DNA from 3 places in the Priestia sp. AB genome. Region 1 is predicted to be linked to each of the others. Evidence: riboswitches for the same ligand, from Rfam matches in the RefSeq annotation. Region 1 holds a riboswitch; each other region holds the start of a gene.
The links. A riboswitch is a leader RNA that binds a small molecule or an ion and turns the genes downstream of it on or off. The one in region 1 is predicted to bind thiamine pyrophosphate.
Positions count from the first base shown of each region.

Region 2: linked by a shared signal. The riboswitch ahead of POF52_RS24500 (thiamine phosphate synthase) and the one ahead of thiC (phosphomethylpyrimidine synthase ThiC) in region 1 are both predicted to bind thiamine pyrophosphate.
Region 3: linked by a shared signal. The riboswitch ahead of tenA (thiaminase II) and the one ahead of thiC (phosphomethylpyrimidine synthase ThiC) in region 1 are both predicted to bind thiamine pyrophosphate.

Region 1 is NZ_JAQMYN010000023.1:21,716-23,989, forward strand. It holds gene POF52_RS28880 (hypothetical protein) at 322-612, shown strand; TPP riboswitch at 694-808, shown strand; gene thiC (phosphomethylpyrimidine synthase ThiC) at 922-2,274, shown strand, end outside.
Region 2 is NZ_JAQMYN010000011.1:62,122-64,395, forward strand. It holds gene thiO (glycine oxidase ThiO) at 1-689, opposite strand, end outside; gene POF52_RS24500 (thiamine phosphate synthase) at 673-1,296, opposite strand; TPP riboswitch at 1,418-1,519, opposite strand; gene POF52_RS24505 (hypothetical protein) at 1,682-1,897, opposite strand; gene crcB (fluoride efflux transporter CrcB) at 1,945-2,274, opposite strand, start outside.
Region 3 is NZ_JAQMYN010000003.1:358,562-360,835, forward strand. It holds gene POF52_RS11480 (TspO/MBR family protein) at 1-681, opposite strand, end outside; TPP riboswitch at 908-1,005, shown strand; gene tenA (thiaminase II) at 1,101-1,790, shown strand; gene POF52_RS11490 (aldehyde dehydrogenase) at 1,819-2,274, opposite strand, start outside.

The sequences.
Region 1 (2,274 bases):
AAGATAAGAATCTTTAATAATTCGTAATAAAAACCTTACATGCTATAATCAAAAAACACGATATCAGCTTTTATTTATTTTAAAAAGTAGTCACTATGTTCGGTATAAATTCCGGTCCCTTAGCTAAAAATGAATCATCTAGACTATTTTTCTTTAGCGTGAAAAAATGACTAAATCATTATGTTTTTTCCATCCCCTTTACTGTCATCTATCATTTTAATCAACTAGTGCTTGCTTATACGACATATCCCCTAAGCAATTTGAAACTTTTTTCTCTCTTTTCTCGTATATAGTAGTATCTTTTTTAGGAGGCTTTTTACTATGAATGGAAATGTACGTACAATGAAATGGGTCACTGCTGGGTATGAAGCCTTGCTGGGAATTCCTTTAATTGGCGCGGGGATCGTTATGGGCTTTAGTTATACTCCTCTTTTTATTGGATTTATTCTTCATGCTATCACACTCATTTTAGCTAATAGACGAGGGTTATCTGCGTATGGAAACATACTAGGGATTGTTACTTCACTGGTTGCTTGGATTCCATTTTTAGGGTTTATCATGCACATTATTACAGCTATTGTGATTGCAATCGATGCTGCTAGACAACGTTAATTGTCTAGCTTTTTTTATTTAAGGGTTGATTTTTTACCGAATGATGGTAAACTTAAGCCGTAAATTGAATAATTTGAATGTTATTTCTACTAGGGGTGTCTGATAGCTCAGACTGAGAGAAGAGTGCAATAAAACTCTTTAACCCTTTGAACCTGATTTGGGTTATACCAGCGGAGGGAAGTAGTCTTAAAAAGAATAGTATATGTTTATTCTTTTTTCGCCTATTCCATCGGGTTCTGTCTATCACAGAACCCGATTTTTTTATGGTTCGGTATAGCTACACTTTATGCGAAACCGGAGGAATATGTAATGTCAAAACAAAATGTATCAGTTTCTATGAAAAAGCCTTTTCCAAACAGTCACAAAGTATATGTCCAAGGATCCAGAGAAGACCTTAAAGTGCCTATGCGTGAAATTCATCAGTCTCCTACTACAGGATCTTTTGGGGAAGAAGAAAATAGTCCCGTACGTGTATACGACACGAGCGGTGTTTATACAGATCCCTGTTATGAAATTAATTTACAAAAAGGATTACCGGCTCTGCGCGAAAAGTGGATTGCAGAACGAAACGATGTAGAAACATATCAAGGCCGTACGGTTCAGCCACAGGATAACGGTTATTATGATGGTGATCCAAGAGATCAGTACGAGCGCTTTATCACTAATCGTTTACCTTTGCGCGCGAAAAAAAATCAAAATGTAACGCAAATGCACTATGCAAAAAAAGGAATCATCACGCCCGAAATGGAATTTATCGCTATTCGTGAACAGATGGATCCTGAAGTTGTACGTGAAGAAGTAGCAAGAGGACGTGCGATTATCCCTAATAATATCAATCACCCTGAAAGCGAACCGATGATTATCGGCCGCAAATTCCATGTGAAAATTAATGCTAATATCGGAAATTCAGCTATTCGTTCAGCTATTGAAGATGAAGTAGAAAAAATGACATGGGCAACGCGCTGGGGAGCCGATACAATTATGGATTTATCAACAGGAAAGGATATCCACACAACACGCGAATGGATTATCCGCAACTCGCCTGTTCCTGTAGGAACCGTTCCTATTTACCAAGCGCTTGAAAAAGTAAAAGGTGTAGCAGAAGATCTAACGTGGGAAGCATACCGCGATACATTAATTGAACAAGCAGAACAAGGTGTTGATTACTTTACTATTCACGCAGGTGTTCTTTTACGCTATATTCCTCTGACAGCGAAACGTACGACAGGTATTGTTTCACGCGGAGGATCCATCTTGGCGCAGTGGTGTTTAGCTCATCATGAAGAGAATTTTTTATATACTCGCTTTGAAGAAATCTGTGAAATCTGTAAAGCATATGATATTTCTATTTCGCTTGGCGATGGGCTGCGTCCTGGTTCCATTGCAGATGCTAATGATGAGGCACAGTTCGGTGAATTAGAAACGCTTGGTGAATTAACTAAAATTGCTTGGAAACACGATGTTCAAGTTATGATTGAAGGTCCTGGACATGTCCCTATGCACCTCATCAAAGAAAACGTAGATAAACAAATGGAAATATGCCAAGAAGCTCCTTTCTATACTCTTGGACCGCTTACAACCGACATCGCTCCAGGCTATGACCATATTACATCGGGTATCGGTGCTGCAATGATTGGCTGGTTTGGGACAGCTATGCTTTGC
Region 2 (2,274 bases), on a different contig from region 1:
TCCCCTTTTACGGGAAACACGTGACCTAAATGTTCAGAAGAAATAAAGCGTTTAGCCCATGAACCTGCTGCGATAACTACTTTTTCTCCATAAAAAGAGCCTTTGGACGTCTGTACACCTTTTACTGTTTCACTTTCCATAATAAGAGAATGAACGTCACAGTATTCGAATACATCTGCTCCGTGATACAAGGCTCCATGAGCAAGAGCTTGCGTTAACTTAGCCGGAGCTAGCTGGCCGTCTCCCGGTATTGTAATAGCTCCGTATATGTCTGGAGAGAGCCCGGGTTCTAACAAACGCGCTTCTTTTACATCGATCCATCTTACATGTTCATCCCACCGGTGGTGCTGAGCGGCTTTTTTCTTTAATACGTGTGCATCTTCTTCTGTTACAGCAACTTTTAATAAGCCTTTTTGAATGAGCTCTACGTCGATGGCCGTTTTTTCTTTTAGTTCCTTCACCAATTCAGGAAACATGCTTCTGCTCTTAATAGCAAGGTCTAAAAGAGGACCTTCTTCATCAATTTCAGCTTGAGCACCTAAAATACCAGCGGCTGCACTTGAAGCTTCACAACCAATTTGATTGCGTTCAAGAATAGCTACTGACGCTCCTTGTTTTGACAAATGATAAGCGATAGAAGAGCTGATTATACCTCCTCCGATTAACAGTACATCATAATGCTGCTTCATTTTCTCCACCTCCAGATGTCCATATATGAGAATATTGTTTAATCGCTTTGAGGGGATCTTGCGCAAGCATGACACCAGACATCACAGCTATACCGTGTGCTCCTGTTTGAAGCACCTCTTTGGCATTTACAGGTGTAATTCCTCCAATGGCAATAACCGGTATCTGCACAGCATCTACTACTTCTTTTAGTGCTGCTACCCCTCGACTTTTTAATCCTTTTTTTGAATGTGTTGAATAAATATGTCCGTATAGAATGTAGTGAGCACCATCTTTTTCAGCTTCTAAAGCCTCTTCTACAGAGTGAACTGATTTTCCGACAATAAGAGAAGGAAATGCGTCTATAACAACCGAAACGTCTAAACTATGATAGGCAAGCTGTACGCCTTTTGCTTTTAAAGCATGTGCTACATCAACTCGGTCATTCACAATAATTTTAGAGCGACAAAATGGAAAGCTTTCTAGTAAACATTGAATCTGCTTTGCCGTTTTCTCTTTTTCTCTAATATGAACGGCGCCCGCAAAAGGCGCGATAGCCGTTAAAACTTTTTGAAGCTCTTCGATTGGCTGCTTATCTGTTGTAATGACATGAAATTTAGGAATATCCACATGATCGAAACCTTTCTATTCAGAATAAAGAGAAATTTCAATCACCTCATCTTGTGTAGAGGGCTTTATTACATACAAAAAACCACTCTACAACGTAGAGTGGTTAGCATGCATCGTTATGTAAACATGATCGCCACTTCCCTACGCTGGTCCAAACCAGATCAGGTTCAAAGGGTCCGAAATACATTCGTCTCAGCTTCAAAAAGCTCCCCTAGTGATTGCTATTTATTGATTTTGTTTTCGCACTTAAAATTATAACACAACTAGATGTAAATACAATATCTCTTTATGCTCTTACGGCTCTCTTCCTTTTATAGATGTATCTTTTAAGCTTCTTTACTAAGTAAGAGGTCCGGCGCACCGCATCATTCTGCTTTTTATATGATTAGTAATCGGTATAGTCGTCAAATTCTTCCTTGTCTTTTTCCTTTTTCCGATCCCATATAAACAGCAGGAGTAACATAATAAAAGTTAGAATATAAAAACCGTAAAAAATAAATGCCGCCACAACATTTATAAATAAAAATAAAAAACCAATGATCTGACCTGCAACAGCTACAATCAACAAAATGTACTTCCAAACTTCTGCTTTTCTATCCATTCTCTACTTCTCCGTCTTTTTGTTTTTCCCTACTAGAAACGTTCTCTTTACTTAAATAAAAACGTTCCTGCCAGTAAACCGACTGTAAATAAACCAACTGTTCCAAATGCTGAAATCCCCACGTACACCAGCATTTTCCGATAAGATTTTTCTCGAATTAACTGTACGTTTTCCACACTGAACGTTGAAAAAGTGGTAAAGGCACCAAAAAACCCAATGCCAATCATTAAAAATATTGAATCATCATAAGCATGACTCGGAACCTTTCCATAATAACTACCGTAAAAAAGACCAAGCCCAAACGCACCGAGCAAGTTTACAAACAGCATTGATACTGGAAAAGGAGGGTTTGAAACTGTTTTTGTAACTTTTAACCC
Region 3 (2,274 bases), on a different contig from region 1:
GATGACAGTAATGACAATTGGCTGATTTCCACTTTGCTGCACTGCAATGGCAATATAAGCCCAAATAAAAACAAGCGGATAAACAGCGTCTCGGTTTTTTAATGTAAACATAATGCCCAGCACAGCTCCTACCAGCAGCATAATAATCGTCCATGCTAACTCGTTTAAGCCAATCAAGTGCTGTATTCCATTTGCTTGAAATACGACAAACACATTGACAATAGTCGCAACAGAAATCCATCCAAGATAAAGCGAAATCGGCAGACGCATAAACCATGTCGTCATTCGAGAATGCTGAATAGTGGAATACACAATCATTAATGTGCCTAGAATAAAGAGCATAACTAAAAGAGATAACTTATAGTAATCGTTTTGGAAAATAAAGATCCACGCACTATTTAACAAACAGTTTAGAAAAAACCAAATGCCGATACGTGCATATATTTCCTTTTGATCTTCTCTTGCAAAAAATTGGCGTATAACCCAAATGGTTAATAATAAATAAATAACGCCCCAGATAGCAAAGGCATAACCCGCTGGTGTAAACAACGTAGGAACTTGCGCAGAAGCTTCTCCCGTTGTTTTGCCTCCTATTGGAATGGCATTTGCTAAATAATTCACAAGCAGTGTAATAGCCAAGCCTACTGTATTTAATACAGCATACAAACGAAATTTCGCCATTTTGTTTTCTCCTTTCTTCTATTTATATGGGAGTGTTTCGGAGACGAAAACGGCTCTTCCCTTCATTAATACCTCTTCTTCCCTAAAAATATGCATTTTTAAACAAAAATGATTAAAAATAGCTTTAATAAATTTCCTCTTTAAGAAAGAAAAGTTGTTAGCACACAATTCCCCATAACGCTTTCTATTTTTCAGAATATATGGTAAGTTAAACGTAGATTAATAGGAAGTCCACTAGGGGTGCCACCGGCTGAGACAAGTTTTCTTGATCCCTTTGAACCTGATCTGGCTCATACCAGCGTAGGAAAGTGGCAATGTTCAGTTTTTTACTGTCCTTTGCCACTCCGTTTATAAACGGAGTGTTTTTTATTTCCTTTATGTGCTTGTTTGTGACTTCCTCATATTAAAGGAGGATTTTGATGTCATTTTCATCTCAATTAAGACAAGAAGCAAACTATATTTACGAAGCCATTTTTAACCATCCTTTTATTAAAGGAATTGCTGAAGGAAACGTGCCAAAAGAAGCGCTTATTCACTACGTTTCTCAAGATTACGAATACTTAACAGCATTTGTTCGCATTTACGGCGCTGCTTTAACAAAATGCCGCACGCGTACCGAAATGGAAGCCTTTAATGCCGGCATTTCTACGGTATTACATAGTGAAGTACACCCTCACAATAATTTTTGTGAAGTAGCAGGCGTACGTTATGAAGACCTTCACACTGAGACGCTTTCACCGACGGCCAGCCACTACATTAACCATATGACAAGTGTTGCCCATACAGGCAGCTTAGCAGAAATCATTGCAGTGCTTCTTCCATGTCCATGGACGTACGTTGAAATTGGCCAGCGCATTACAGAACAAGTAAATCCATCTCCTTCTCATCCTTTTTATGAATGGATTCAGTTTTATAATAATGAAGAAATGAATGGCACAACACAATGGTTTTGTAACAAGCTTGATGAACTCGCCGAACAAGCGACTGAAGAAGAACGTAACCGTATGAAAGATCACTTCATCAAAAGCTGTGAACTGGAGTATTTATTTTGGGAAATGGCATATACCCAAGAAAAATGGCCGCTTTCTCAGCTTTCACTTTCAAAATAACGAAAAAGCCTCCTATCAGGAGGCTCTTTTATTTCAATAGTTTTTTGATCATTTTCAAGCTTTGTTTTTCCGAAGGATAGCGGAATGACAAATCAAACTTGGTTGTTTGAGACAGCATGCTTTTAAAATGAGTGAATGTCTGAAAGCTGTCTTTTCCATGATATTGACCCGTGCCGCTTTCTCCCACTCCGCCAAACGGCAAATATGGCGTAGCGATATGCATAAGCGTATCGTTTATACAGCCTCCTCCAAATGAAAGGCGCTCCGTTATCACGTTTTGCACATCTTCACTTTCTGTAAATAAGTAAAGGGCTAACGGCTTAGCTTTTTCTTGAACTTTATGAATGACTTCGTCTAGTGTTTCATATTCAATCATAGGAAGAATAGGCCCAAAGATTTCTTCTTGCATAACATCTGATGTCCAGCTTACTTCACTTAACACCGTAGGTTCTATTGTTAGCGTGTTTTTATTGTACCCGCCTCC